2 regions of the Nonomuraea sp. NPDC049129 genome follow, and region 1 is predicted to be linked to the other one. Evidence: riboswitches for the same ligand, from Rfam matches in the RefSeq annotation. Region 1 holds a riboswitch; the other holds the start of a gene.
What was found. A riboswitch is a leader RNA that binds a small molecule or an ion and turns the genes downstream of it on or off. The one in region 1 is predicted to bind ZMP and ZTP.

Region 1 (7,266 bases):
CGTGGACGGCAAGCGTGTCGGAAAGGGATCAGCCGGGTCCCGCCTGCTCGACGCAAGGGCGGCGCGATCCCGTCGACCGCCCGCTACCGGATCGGCTCGCAGACCAAGACCATGACCGCCACCGCGGTGCTGCAACTGGTCAAGGAAGGCAAGCTGAGCCTGGACGACGAACTCAGCGAGGTCCTGCCCAAGGTGGCGGAAAAGGACCTAGTGGAGCGGGCCGACGAGATCACGGTCCGCAATCTGATCCAGCTCACCTCGGGCATCCCCGACTACATCGGCCCGGACACCTCCGACCCCACGCGCGACTACCGCCCGACCGACCTGCTGGCGGCCTCACGCAAGAACGCCCGGCCCGTGGAAATCGGGACCTTCAACTACTCCAACACCAACTACATCCTACTCGGCATGATCATCGAGAAACTGTCCCGAAGGCCACTGGCGGCCGAACTCAACCGGAGGCTCTTCGCCCCGCTCGGCATGCGCGATACCTACCTGCCCACCAAGGCGGCCGAGGGCATCAAGGGCCCGCACGGGCACGGCTACGCCCCGGACGAGACGGGCACGATGCGCGATGCCGACAAGATCAACGCCACCACCATGCTCGGCGCCGGCGGCGTGATCTCCACCGCGCGCGAGATGAGCGCCTTCCAGCGCGCCTTCCGCCAGGGCAAGCTGCTGCCCGCGTCCCTGACTAAAGTGATCACCGACCCGCCTCCCGGCCAGCCGTCGCCACCTGCGGGCGGCCCGTGCTCCGGCAATCCCGAGTTCGCCGCCGGGGGCGGAGGCAGCGCCCCCGGCTTCACCGCCGCGACCCTCACCTCCTCCGACGGCCGCCTGCAGTTCGCCGTGTCCCTCACCCTGGCCATGGACGATGCCGAGCGCGGCACCGTGCCGTCGCGCATCACCAATGCCCTCAAATCGCTGTTCTGCCCCGCGAAGTGATCACTCCAGCCGCACTTGCTGGACGACTCCGGCGTCCTGCCGCTGATCGACGCCGAACTCGGCCCGAGGCCCGGCCCGCCCGGATTGCCCATCACCGCGGTGCTGACCTGCCTGCTGCTGTCCGTCAACCACACCGGCAAGGCCACTCTCGTCGAGGCCTGGCGGATCGCCGCGTTCTGTCTGACCGCCGCCGCACGCGGCTCGGCCTGCCCAAAGATATCCATCAGGTGCTCGCCTCCTCCCGCCGCTTCTACCCGGCTTTTGACCGGCTGACCACCGTGCTGGATCCGGCCCGCCACGATCGGCGCGCCCGCCTGCCCCATCATCAGGCCGACACACTGGCCACCGCCTGGGAGGATGACGACCCCAGCACGCTCGCATAAGCGGGAACTGCTGCAAGACATCGTCACCGCGCTGGTGCTCACCCCGGTGCGCTGGGCCAAAGGCCGGGGCTACCTCCGCCACTTCCGCGGCGATATCGGCATCGACACCACCGCCACCCCGGTCGAGCTGTCCGCTATCGCCATGCACGCGAGTGTGGCCGAGCGGATGGCCGACTGTGGCGCGGCCGTGTTTGCTCTAGTGGCTCAAATTGGTCCGAACGTGTGTGATTAGGATTGTGTATGGCCGCGACTGGCGAAGGTGGACAACCACCGGGGAGCGGCCGCATTCTCGCGTGAGCGTCGACCGCCTGGGCGCCTGCGTCAGTGATGTTCAACTGACACAGGAGGTCGTGACGTGGACCTGCGCTACGGAATGAATCCGCAGCAGCGATCGGCTATTGCCACACCGGTGGGTCCTGGCCGTTGGCCGGTCAGGGTGCTGCATAGCAGCCCCTCCTACATCAACATGCTCGACGCGCTCAACAGTTGGCAATTGGTGAGCGAGGCGAGTAACGCGCTGGACAGACCGGCAGCGGCGTCCTTCAAGCACGTATCGCCCGCCGGAGCGGCAGTTGCCGGGCCCGTGGACGAGGTCACCGCCGAACTCAACGGCGTCGACCGCGCCGCTGTCGGAGCGCTCACGAGCGCCTACCTGCGAGCCCGCGACGCTGATCCCAAATCCTCCTACGGCGACTTCATCGCGGTCTCGCAGCCTGTCGATGCCGAACTCGCCGAGTTGCTGACCCGGCTGGTCTGCGACGGCGTCATCGCTCCCGGGTACGCTCCGGGCACCGTGGCGGCGCTCAGCCAGAAGAGGGGTGGCCGGTTCCTGGTCATGGAAGCGGACCCGGCCTACGTCCCGCCGCGGCAGGAGGCGCGGGAGGTATTCGGATTGCGGCTGACCCAGGAGCGCGATGAGGTTGTGCTCTCGACCGCGCTTCTGGACGACGTCGTGTGCGGGACGCTACCGGCCAACGCGGCCGAGGATCTGCTGTTGGGCTTGATTGTTCTGCGCTACACCCAGTCCAACTCCGTGTGTTATCTGCGTGGCGGCGCCACGTTGGGTATCGGTGCCGGTCAGCAATCGCGTGTGGATTGCACCCGCTTGGCCGGCGCGAAGGTCGATACCTGGTGGCTGCGGCGCCATCCGATGGTGCGCGCGCTCGCGTTCCGGTCGGACGTCCGGCTTCAGGATCGGATCAACTGGCAGATCCGCTTCATCGAGGGTGACCTAACCGCAGAGGAGAAGCTGCGCCTGTCGGGAGCGCTCTCCTCGCCGATGCCTGAGCTGACGAACGAGCAGCGCACATCGTGGCTCGCGGCCCTGGGCGAGGTGGCGTTCGTCTCCGACGGCGCCCTGCCCTTCCGCGACAACGTCGACCACGCCTCCCGCCACGGCGTCCGCTATATCGCCGAGCCGGGTGGTTCGATCCGGTCCGCGGAGGTGCAGGACGCCTGCCGGGAGCACCAGATCGCGCTCGCCCGTACCGGCCTTCGACTGTTCCACCATTGACGATGCATGGCCTGAAGCTCCTGGACGGCCCGCCACACCCCGACCGGCGGCCTGCCCGCCTTGTCGGTGCGCCGGCTGCGCTCCTCGTGGATCGTCGAGCTGCTGAGCGCGAGGATCGACTTGGGCGTGGTGGCCGCCGCGGCCGGGATGAGCGTCTCCGCGCTAGCCCGCTACCAACAGTTCGTCCCGGCTTTGGACGAGCCCACCGCGGTCGCGCTGCTGCGCGGCCGCGCCAGGTGAGTACGGCGAAGCCACGCGCCTGGCCACCGCGCACCACCCGAACCCGAGCCACCCGTCCCCGGCCTCCCGCCAAGCAGACGGCACAGATCCCCGACGCCGTCACCAGCCACTACGCCCGGCTGCTGGACGACTCCGGCATCATGCCGTGGATCGACGCCGAACTCGGCCCACGCCCCGGACCGGCGGGAGTGCCGATCCGGGCGGTACTCGTCGCTCTGATGGTTTCGATCCGCCACAGCGGCAAGCCGCCCTGGCCGAAGCCTGGCGGCTGGCCGCCTTCTGCCTGTCCCCGACTACCCGTGAGCATCTGGGACTGGACGCCGACCGGCCACCTGCCGACGATCCGCACGCCTGCCTGGCCGACAACTGGCGTTTCTACCGCGCCTTCGACCGGCTCACCAGCCTTCTCGATCCGGCCCGGCACGACCACCGCACCCGCCTGCCCCAGCACGAGGCCGACCTGCTCGCCACCGCCTGGCAAGACCACGATCCCGACCACACCCGCAAGCGGAACTTGCTGCAAGACATCGTCACCGCGCTTGTGCTCACCCCGGCCCGCTGGGGCAAAGGCCGCGGCTACCTGGCAGGATTCCGCGGCAACGTCGGCATCGACACCACGGCCGCCCCGGTCTTCGCCCGCCCACCCCGAACTCGCCGCTCCACCGGCGAACTGTTCGCCTCCACCGAGATCACCGCGGGCTAGCACCACTCGGCCGGCAGCGACCCACCCGAATACGGCTACGGCCGATCCGACCAGAACGGTTCCAGCGACAATCGCGGCGCTCGCCCAGACCGGCACCGCCTCGGTGATGGCGGCGGCGCCACCCGTTGGATTGTCCAACCAGCGCCAATCCCGAGATACTCTATCCATCGAAAGATTTAAATATTCCTAAGGATGGAGACCGGATGAAGGTGCTGGTGGTGGGGGCGGGAGCACTTGGGCAGGTCTTCGGGATGTGGCTGGCGGCCGGCGGCGCCCAGGTCAGCTACCTGGTCAAGCCCGGCAGGGAGCACTGGGCGGACGGTGATGGCGCGCTGCTGTACCGGCTGCGCCGGCCAGGACGGCCCGTCGAGCAGCGACTGACGCCGTACCAGGTGGTCACTGAGCCGGTGGCCGGAGAGTGGGACATGGTGTGGTTGTGCGTGGACTCCACCGCTCTGCCCGGCTCCTGGACGGGAGACCTGCACGCCGCGACCGGCGGCGCGACCGTGGTCACCATCAGCCAAGCACCACAGGACCACGCGGTCCTCACCCGGACCTGGCCGGCGGAGCAGATCATCCAGGTGGTACCGGCCCTGCTCGCCTACCAGGCGCCGATGCCCGGCGAGGTGTGCGAGCCCGGCATCGCCTACTGGGCGCCGCCTGGGGCAGCGCTCGGCGTCTTCGGGGCGGAACCGCGCGCCCGGCAGGTGATCGCCGCGCTCTCGGCGGGCGGCGCGCGCGCCAGACGCACACGGCAAGCGGGGGCGGCCGACATCACCGCCGCCCGGATGATGCCCTACATCGCCGCGCTGGAGAACGCGGGCTGGTCGATCGCGGCCACCCGATACGCGCACGCGGCACGAGCCAGCCGGGAGGCTGTCGCGATCGCCGCGGCAGTGCACGGAAGGCGGGCCCCACTCGCGATCCCGGCCTGGGCCGTGTCCGTGGCCCTACGCGCGCTGCCACTGCTCGTACCCTTCGACCTGCCGCGCTATCTTGAAACGCACTTCACCAAGGTGAGCGCGCAGACGCGCCTGATGCTGGACGGCTGGATCGCCGAAGGCGCGGCCCGTGGCCTGCCCGTCACACACCTCACGCAGCTGCGTGCCGAGGCGTCCGCATGACCGGCCATGCCGAGGCGCAGGACGTCCTGGCGCTGTTCGCCACGACCCGGCCGCTGTTCACCGCGCTGGGCGACGAACGCAGGCAGGAGATCATCGTGTTCCTGCTCGAATCCGGCGCTTCGCGCAGCGTGAGCGACATCGCCGACCACCTGGGCCTGTCCCAGCCCGCCGTGTCGCACCATCTGAAGATCCTGCGTGACGCGGGGCTACTCACCGTGCGCCGCAACGGCGCACAACGCCTGTACGCGCTCAACGCGGCCGACTATCCGCGTCTGCTGACCCCGCTGCGCGATCTGACCTCTTCGATCATCGCCTGCGCCACGATCCCCGGCCCTCCGGCTTGACCCTGCGCCAGGGGCCGCCCTGATCGCCATGCTGGACCGGCCGTCTCACCCGGGCACCCGCCGCCCCACGGCGTCGGCGGCGCGTACGGCCGACAGGTCCCGTTCCAGCGGCTCGGTCGCCGGCCAAGGCATCCCGAGAGGACCTAGTACGGAAACCCTCAACCGCCCCCGCCTTCGGCGCCGTCCACACCCGGCACGTTCGCACCCACACCTGCACCGACAAGACCCGCTGCACCTGCCGGCCAGAACCCTGCCACGCCCATCAGAGGCATCAAGGGCGTCTATGCCGACGCATGGACACCACGTGAGCTACGACACAGCTTCGTGTCGCTGCTCTCCGACGATGGCGGGCCTTTCCATGGACGAGATCGCAAAGCCATGCGGACACGCCAGCACAACCGTGACCGAGACCGTCTATCGACCCCAGATCCGCCCCGTGCTCCAAACCGGCGCACGGGCCATGGATCGTATCTTCGACGGCATCGCGGACGTGTAGCCCGCCAGCATGTCACTCAGAAGATCAAAAAGGCCACTTCCGATGGCTGGAAGTGGCCTTTGACCTGGGTGGGGTGTTCACGAGTACAGCTGGCCTGGGATGTAGAAGGGGTTGAGAAGATCGCTTCCCAGACCCGGCAGCGATCGTTTCCCAGCGTCAGCCCAACTCTCCCCGAGGGTTGATCATGGACTTTGGGCGCTATTCGACGAAGGCGTCCTCATTGACGATCGCGTCCAGATGCGTCCCTCTAGAACAGCTGACCACCGTGCTGGATCCGGCCCGCCACGATCGGCGCGCCCGCCTGCCCCAGCAGCAGGCCGACGCGCTGGCCACCGCCTGGGAGGATGACGACCCAGCACACTCGCATAAGCGGGAACTGCTGCAGGACATCGTCACCGCGCTGGTGCTCACCTCGGTGCGCTGGGCCAAAGGCCGGGGATACCTCCGTCACTTCCGCGGCGATGTCGGCATCGACACCACCGCCACCCCGGTCTTCGCCCGCCCACCCCGCGCCCGTCGCTCCACCGGCGAACTGATCGCCTCCACCGAGATCACCGCGGGCTGGCACCACTCGACCGGAAACGGCCCACCCGAGTACGGCTACAGCGCCACCCTCACCGTCGCCGCCCGCACCCGCCCGGTTCGCGGTTCCTTCCCGCAGCTGGCGCTCGGCCTGGTCCTCGACACCCCACACAAACGCATCGGCGCCAACGCCATCACCACCCTCAAACCCCTGGCCACACTCGGCTTGCCCGCAGCATTCGCTGTCGTCGATCGCGCCTACACCGACCAGCAGCCCGGCCACTTCGCCCATCCCGCACGCGAACTCGGCCACAGGCTCGCCCTCGATTACAAAGTGGATCAACGAGGGGTGCAGGGCAGCGTCCACGGCGCCCTGCTCATCGACGGCTCCCTGGCCTGCCCGCTGATGCCCGACCGGCTCGCCCAGGTCACCACCGGTCTGGACGACGCCGCCATCCGCAGCCCATAGGAAGAGCTCACCGCGCTCATCAGCGCGCGAGCGCCGTACTTGCTGCGCCTCAAACAAAACACGAACGCGGACGGCGCCATCCGCTTGCAATGCCCGGCAGCAGGCACCTCCCCGTCGGTCACCTGCCCCCGCTTCGACCGCCTCCACCAGCGCGGACCCAACCGGCCCGCCGCAGTCGACCTCACCAACACCCGACAACGAGGCGCTCACCCCGCGGCCAAACCCCGCGTCCTGCCACCGCAGCCTGACCTGAAGACCGACCAACTGCCGAAGATCTGCCGCCAGCACACCATCACCCTGCACCCCGGCGATCTCGGCCACCTCGACAAGTTCCGCCAGGACCTGGCCTACCTGAGTCCCGCCTGGATCGGGACCTACAAGCCTGTTCGCGCCAACACCGAAGGCATCAACGGCAGACTCAAGGGACACGACCTCGACCTCGGCGACCCCAAAAACCGGCTCGCCCACGGACGCGTCGCCCAGACCATCCTGGTCGCGCTGCTCGTCGCGGTCGCCAACGACCACTT
Region 2 (7,266 bases), on a different contig from region 1:
TTTCGAGGTGGTCACCACGACTGGTAAGACTTTACTTACCGTCAGAGCCTGAATTCCCCGGGACTCACCTCTCAGAAGCCCTTCCACCGCAGGTGGGAGGGCTTTTCTGTGCGCACTTCCCTATGTGTAAATTTACGGATTCAGCGGTTGAACCTCTTCGGACCGGGTCGCGTACTGCTTGCCGTACCAACCCCAATGACAATCCTTGAAGAGGTTTCATCATGTCGATTCGTACGCTCGCCCTGTCCGGGGCGCTGCTCGCCACCGGCCTTCTCGCTCCGGTCACCGCTGCTCAGGCGACTGTCTCGGCCTCCGGTGACGACGTGTATCTCGCCGCCGGTCTGCGCGGCGCCAACGAGGTGGGCGTCAAGGGTGACGCCGATGGCCGGTCGACCGTCGTCATCAAGATCAGCGGTAACGAGGTCACCTTCGCGGCTCGCTGGAACAAGATCGACTCACCTACCGCCGGCCACATCCACCAGGCCGCCAAGGGCGCCAACGGCGACGTCAAGCTCGAGTTCTTCACCAAGCCGCTGCCCAAGTCCGTGCTCGGCGTGACCGGCACGGTCACCGCCGACCCGGCGCTGGTCAAGGCGCTGATCGACGACCCTGGCGGCTTCTACGCCAACCTGCACGACGCCGCCCACCCCAAGGGCGCGGTCCGCGGCCAGTTCCACCGGCTGAACAAGCCGATCGACCTCAACGGCGTCCTGCAGGGCAGCAACCAGGCCACGCTCTCCGCCCGCGCCGACGGCACCAAGGAAGTGCCCGCGAACGACGGCAAGAAGCGCGGCGACCAGGACGGCCAGGCCACCTGGTGGCTGCGCCCGGCCGGCTCGGTCATCGGCTACACCGCCTTCTGGACCGGGCTCGCCCCGGTGACCAACGGGCACGTCCACAAGGGCGCGAGCGGCAAGAACGGCGACGTGGTCGCCGACCTGTTCGCCGACGCCGCGGGCCTGCCGTCGAACCTGACGGGGGTCGCGGGTGAGGCCAAGGTCGCCGCGCCGGTCGTCAAGCGCATCGCCGCCAACCCCGGCCGGTACTACACCAACCTGCACACCACGGAGTTCAACGGCGGCGCGGTGCGCGGCCAGCTGTCCGGCGACCCGTTCGACCACCCCCGCGCGGTCACCGCCGAGGTGCTGAAGGGCGCCCAGATCTACGCCTGCACCCAGCAGCCCGGCGCGGCACCGGCCTTCACCCAGTACGGCGTGGCGGCCAAGCTGCGGCGCGGCATCGACCACTCCTTCGTGACCCCTGCCGCGGGACCGCCGCAGTGGGTCGCTCCAGACGGCAGCGCGGTACGCGGAGCGGTCGTCACCAAGACCCCCAACGGTGACGGCAACATCCCCGAGCTGGTCCTGGACGCCACCCAGTCCGGCAAGAACACCGGCCTGCTGGCCCACGCCACCACGATCCTGCGCCTCAACACCGAGGGCGGCGTGGCCCCCGCGGGCACCTGCACGGTCGGCGCCCAGACCCAGGTCGACTACAAGGCCGACTACCTCTTCCTGGGCTGATCACTCTAAGGAAGTCCATAAGACCAACTGAAGAGCAAGTCCGCGCGGGCGATTCGGTCCCGCCCGCGAGGGCCGCCCCCGGCCGGTAGCGGCGCCACCCGCCACCGGCCACCGCCTCCGGGGACCTCCGGCCCGTCCCCGAAGGCACCCGACGCCCCGCCGTAACCCTCCGTACGGCGGGGCGTCCTCATGCCCGGAGCAGGTCCGAACGGCGGGGCGCCCTCACGCCCGGAGCAGGTCCGAACGGGGGGCGTCCTCATGCACGGACCTCAGCCCCGGTCGGCGGCGGCTTTGCCGCTTCAGGAGCTGGAGGCGGTACGCTCACGCGGCTACGCGATCGACAAGGAGCAGAATGAGGCGAACATGCGCTGTGTCGGGGCGGTGGTCCGCGACGCGAGTGGGACGGCGGTGGGCGCGGGTCTCACGCTCAGCCTGAGTCAGGACGACATACCGCTGCTGGGACCGCTGGTGGTGGCCGCCGCCGCCCGCGTGCCGGCGGCGATCGGGAGGAACGTATGACGGACGTGCTCGCGCGGGCCCGAGCCCTCGGGGAGTTCTCCGGCGCGGCCTGGGCCTACGGCAGGTCGAGCGGCCCGGTTTCGCGCGGCCGGCTCGGCACGCTGGCGTGGAACGGCGACCCGGTCAGTGACGACACCCTGTGGGACCTGGCCTCGCTCACCAAGCCGATCGTCGGGCTGGCCGTCATGGCGCTGGTCGAGTCGGGCGAGCTGACCCTGGACGATCCCATCGCGCTGCACCTGCCGGAGTACGCCTCGACCGACAAGTCCGGCATCACCGTCTTCGAGCTGCTGACGCACACCTCGCGCATCCCCGGGCAGCAGCCGCTCTACCGCGACCACCCAACCCGCGACGAACTGCTCGCGGCGGTGGCCCGGCTGCCGCTGCGCTCCTCGCCCGGGGTCGAGTACAGCTCCCAGGGGTTCATGATCCTCGGCCTGATCGCCGAACGCGCCGCCCGGACCCCGCTCGACCAGCTGGTACGGGAGCGGGTGACCGGGCCCGTCGGCATGGACGAGACCCGCTTCCTGCTGCCCGAGGCCGACCGGGGTCGCGCGGCCGCCACGGAGGACTGCCCGTGGCGCGGCCGGATCGTCCAGGGGACCGTGCACGACGAGAACGCCGAGGTGCTGGGCGGGGTGGCCGGGCACGCGGGGCTGTTCGGCACGCTGGAGGACCTGGCGCGGCTGGGCCGGGCGCTGTGCCGGGGCGGCGGTTTCTTGGGCGCCCGAACGCTCGAGGTGATGACCCGGACGCGGACCGGAGGCAGGGCGCTGGCCTGGGAGGGGTGGGAGCGGCCCGGCTGCAGCGGGGGCGATCTGCTGAGCCCGGCGGCGTATGGGCACACCGGGTTCACGGGGACGAGCCTATGGGTGGATCCGGAACTGAACGTGTTCGTGGTGCTGCTGACCAACCGGGTGCACCCCAGCCGGGGGTCGGACGCGATCAACCGAATCCGCCGCGCCTTCCACAATGCGGCTGTCGCGGAGGTCCTGGCATGACCGGTGATGCGCTTCGGGTGGTCGGTTCGGCTTCGGTGGTGCGGCTGGTTCCGGGAGGCGGCGGGCTGGTGCTGGAGCCGACCCGGGAGCGGCCCGGGGATCTCTGGATCGGGCCCGGCTGGGTGGACCTGCACGCCCACGTCTACGACGGGATGACGGTGATCAGCGTGCCCCCGGACGGGGTCGGCCTGGACCAGGGCGTGCACGTGGTCGCCGACGCGGGCAGCGCGGGCCAGGCGACGATCGACGGTCTGGCCCGCTATGTCGTTCCGGCCGCCGAGACCGAAATACGCGCCTGGGTGAACATCGGCTCATACGGCCTCGTTCATCTACGCGAAACGGCCGACCCGAGTTTCATCGACGTGGACGCCACACTAGCCGCCATCGAACGGCACCGGGGTCTGGTCTGCGGCGTGAAGGTCCGCTCCAGCGGCGCGGTCGTGGGCGCGATGGGGCTGCAGCCGCTCCAACTCGGCCGGCTCGTCGCCCGGCAGGCGGGTCTGCCGCTGCTGGTGCACGTCGGCGAGGCGCCGCCGCTGATCGAGGACGTGCTCGACCTGCTGGACGAGGGCGACGTGATCACCCACTGCTACCACGGCAAGACCGGCCATCCGTGGCGGCCCGACGGCACCCCTGCCCCCGCGCTGGCCCGCGCGCTCGACCGGGGCGTGCTGCTGGACGTGGGGCACGGCGTGGCCAGCTTCAGCTTCGACGTCGCCGAACGCGCGCTCGCCGCCGGTTACCCACCGCACTCGATCAGCACCGACATCCACGTACGCAACATCGGCGGCCCGGTGCACGACCTGGCCACCACGATCACCAAGCTGCTGGCCTGCGGCCTGCCGTTGAAGAACGCGATCACGGCGGTGACGGACGCACCCCGCCGCGTCCTGCGCATGGACTCGCCAGACTCGGAATGGCTGGCGAACGACGGCACGATAAGGCACGCCACGGTATTCCGGCTGGTCGGAGAGGCCACGGCGTCCCGGTCGACCGCAGAGACCACGGAGTTCCGGCTGACCGGGGAGACGGAGCGGGTCTATGTGGATTCTCGCGGAACCCACCGCGAGCCCACCCAGCGCATCCTCCCGGTGGCCACCATCCGGGAGGGACGCCTCCGGCCCACCGAACCGCGCCACCGGTCAACGACACGCACGTAACGGCGCCGAGCCCTGTGCGGGCTCAGCGGCCGTTTTCCTGGAGGCCCTCAGCCACGTACGGCGGGCGGCTGTGCCGAAACGGAAATCAGGAGAGACCCGGCGCGGGGAACTGCGCGGTCAGCTCACTCACCTCGTGGTGCACCCGGCTGATGACGTGCTCGGCGTCGCCCTTGGCCAGGGCCGTGACGACCTCGTCCATCCACGCGCCGATCTGCCGCATCTCCGCCGGCCCCATCCCCCGGGAGGTGACAGAGGGGGTGCCGATGCGGATGCCGCTCGGGTCGAACGGCTTGCGGGTGTCGAAGGGGACCGTGTTGTAGTTGGTCTCCAGGCCCGCGCGGTCGAGCGCCTGGGCGGCCGGCTTGCCGCCGATGCCCTTGGGCGTGAGGTCGAGCAGGATGAGGTGGTTGTCGGTGCCGCCCGAGACCAGGTCGAAGCCGCGGCTCGACAGCTCCTCGGCCAGCGCCTTCGCGTTGGTCACCACCTGGTGCGCGTAGGCCTTGAAGTCGTCGGTGGACGCCTCGTGCAGGGCCACGGCGATGGCGGCGGTGGTGTGGTTGTGCGGGCCACCCTGCAGACCGGGGAAGACGGCCTTGTTGAGCGCGGTCGCGTGCTCGTCGGTGGTGGCCATGAGCATGGCGCCGCGCGGGCCGCGCAGCGTCTTGTGCGTGGTCGTGGAGATCACGTCGGCGTGGCCCACCGGCGACGGGTGCGCGCCGCCCGCGACAAGGCCGGCGATGTGCGCGATGTCGGCGGCGAGTACGGCGCCCACCTCGCGGGCGATGGAGGCGAAGCCCTCGAAGTCGATCGTGCGCGGGATGGCCGTGCCGCCGCAGAAGATCAGCTTCGGCCGGTGCTCCAGCGCCAGCGCCCTGACCTCGTCGAGGTCGATGCGGCCGGTGTCCTGGCGCACGCCGTAGCGGACCGGGTTGAACCACTTGCCGGTGGCCGAGACCGACCAGCCGTGCGTGAGGTGACCGCCGAACGGCAGGCCCATGCCCATCACGGTGTCGCCCGGCTGCAGGAAGGCCATGTAGATGGCCAGGTTGGCGGGCGAGCCCGAGTAGGGCTGGACGTTGGCGTGGTTGACGCCGAACAGCGCCTTGGCCCGCTCGTTGGCCAGGGTCTCGACCTGGTCGATGACCTGCTGGCCCTCGTAGTAGCGCTTGCCGGGGTAGCCCTCGGAGTATTTGTTGGTCAGGACGGTGCCCGTGGCCTCCAGAACGGCCTTGGACACGTAGTTCTCCGACGCGATGAGCTTGACGGTGTCGGCCTGGCGGCGCTCCTCCGCCTTGATGAGCTCGGCGATCTGCGGGTCTACGCTTGTGAGAGAACTCATGACTCTCCTGTCATCGTTGACAATGTGCGAAGACCCAGGCGCACGGCCTTCTGCCCTTCCGCTCCCTGGTGGTTCGCCCCACCTAACGCGCCAGTCGCGACGTTCTAGACGATAGCGGATCGGGCAGGGGGGACCGGGCACGGATCAGGTGATCAGGCAGATGAGAGGGCCACGTTCTTGATCGTTCCGAGCGGCCCGAGGTTGACGTCCACGTGCTCCGCGTCCTGGGGCACGCCCTCGAAGACCGCCCAGAGCTGAAGCTGCATACCGCCCCCGAACGAGGCCGTGGGGACCTCGGCGCACTGACAGGCGTTGTCCTTCCTGGCCGGGTACAACGGCTTGCCCACGCCGGGAGGGACGATGCTGATCCTCGATACGGTGTTGTCGAGGGTGCTGGCACCGAACCTGTCGTACAGGGGCGCGTTGTTCTTGCCGACGTTCTTGACCGTCCACTGCAGGCGGGCCGTGGTGCCCTGCCGTACGAGGGAGTCGATCCGCACCTGGAAGGTGGTGTCCAGGGCGTCGAGCGTGCGGGTGACGGCGGGGGTGCCCGGCTCGGCGACGCGCTCCTGCCATGGGCGCAGTACGGCGAGCGTGGCGCCCACGCCGAGGACGGCCGCGAGCGCGGCGGCGACGACCGGGCCCAGCCAACGGCGCCGCCCAGAAGCCCGCCCGGCAGCCCGCCTCCCGCCGAACGGCCCTTCACCCGCTCCGGCGGGCGGCCCTTCACCAGCCCCAGCGGACGGGCCTGCCAGCGGTCCGGCAGACGGCCCTTTGACCGCGCCAGCGGAAGAACCTGCCGGCACCACCGCGGACGGCCCTCCCAGCGAACCAGCGGACGGGCCGTCGAACCGACTGTCGGGCCGCGTGGCACCGGGCGTGGTGGCTGACGCCGGGCTGGCCAACGATGGGATGGCTGACGACGGAGTGGCGAAGGGTGGGGCGGCGGAAGGTGGGGTGGGGGCGAGTGGGGTCCAGGTGTCTGAGACGAGTCTGGTGGCGGCGGCGACCGGCACCTCGGCGCGGCCGAGCAGCCGGTCCAGGAGTTGCTGTGCGGTCGGCCGCCGCATCGGGTCCTTGTCCAGCGCCCGCTCGACCAGCGGCCTGATCCGCTCGTCCAGCCCGTCGAGCACCGGCGCGTGGTTGATCACCCGGTAGACCACCTCGGCGACCCCGCCGGACCCGAACGGCGGCCGGCCGATGCCCGCGTACGCCACCAAGGCGGCCCACGAGAAGATGTCGCTCGCCGAGGTCACCTGCTCGCCCTTGGCCTGCTCGGGCGACATGTACGCGGGCGTCCCCATGCTCTGGGCGATCGTGACGGGCGCTCCCCCGGCGTCGGCGAGCTGGGCGATGCCGAAGTCGATGACCCGCGGCCCGACCGCGCTGAGCAGCACGTTGGACGGCTTCAGATCGCGGTGCACGACCCCGGCCTGGTGGATCGCGGCCAGCGCGGTGGCCACGCCGACGGCCAGCGCCTCCAGGTTCGACCCGGTCAGCGGCCCCTGCCGGACGACCACGCCGGACAGGTCGGGGCCCTCGACGTATTCGGTGACCAGATAGGCGGTCCCGCCCTCGAACCCGGCGTCGAGCACGGGGGCGGTGCAGAATCTGGCGACCCGCCTGGCGGCCTCGGCTTCCTTGCCGAACCGGCGCCTGAACTCCTCACGGGCGGCCAGCTCGGGCCGCATCATCTTCAGCGCGACACGCCTGCCGGTGGGGTC

Region 2: it holds a riboswitch for ZMP and ZTP, as region 1 does, so the genes downstream of both, glyA (serine hydroxymethyltransferase) here and AB0B64_RS20580 (phosphoribosylaminoimidazolecarboxamide formyltransferase) in region 1, are expected to answer to the same signal.

The regions. Positions count from the first base shown of each region.
Region 1 covers NZ_JBEZDU010000006.1:229,235-236,500, reverse strand. The annotation lists gene AB0B64_RS20595 (serine hydrolase domain-containing protein) at 1-945, shown strand, start outside; gene AB0B64_RS20590 (hypothetical protein) at 961-1,218, shown strand; gene AB0B64_RS20585 (hypothetical protein) at 1,303-1,560, shown strand; ZMP/ZTP riboswitch at 1,565-1,649, shown strand; gene AB0B64_RS20580 (phosphoribosylaminoimidazolecarboxamide formyltransferase) at 1,684-2,841, shown strand; gene AB0B64_RS20575 (hypothetical protein) at 2,902-3,081, shown strand; gene AB0B64_RS20570 (hypothetical protein) at 3,227-3,784, shown strand; gene AB0B64_RS20565 (2-dehydropantoate 2-reductase N-terminal domain-containing protein) at 3,988-4,908, shown strand; gene AB0B64_RS20560 (metalloregulator ArsR/SmtB family transcription factor) at 4,905-5,252, shown strand; gene AB0B64_RS20555 (hypothetical protein) at 5,611-5,748, shown strand; gene AB0B64_RS20550 (hypothetical protein) at 5,969-6,739, shown strand; gene AB0B64_RS20545 (hypothetical protein) at 6,779-7,266, shown strand, end outside.
Region 2 covers NZ_JBEZDU010000002.1:476,462-483,727, reverse strand. The annotation lists gene AB0B64_RS07270 (zf-HC2 domain-containing protein) at 1-52, shown strand, start outside; gene AB0B64_RS07265 (CHRD domain-containing protein) at 222-1,523, shown strand; gene AB0B64_RS07260 (IclR family transcriptional regulator C-terminal domain-containing protein) at 1,782-2,042, shown strand; gene AB0B64_RS07255 (serine hydrolase domain-containing protein) at 2,039-3,043, shown strand; gene AB0B64_RS07250 (amidohydrolase/deacetylase family metallohydrolase) at 3,040-4,203, shown strand; gene glyA (serine hydroxymethyltransferase) at 4,289-5,542, opposite strand; ZMP/ZTP riboswitch at 5,568-5,649, opposite strand; gene AB0B64_RS07240 (serine/threonine-protein kinase) at 5,695-7,266, opposite strand, start outside.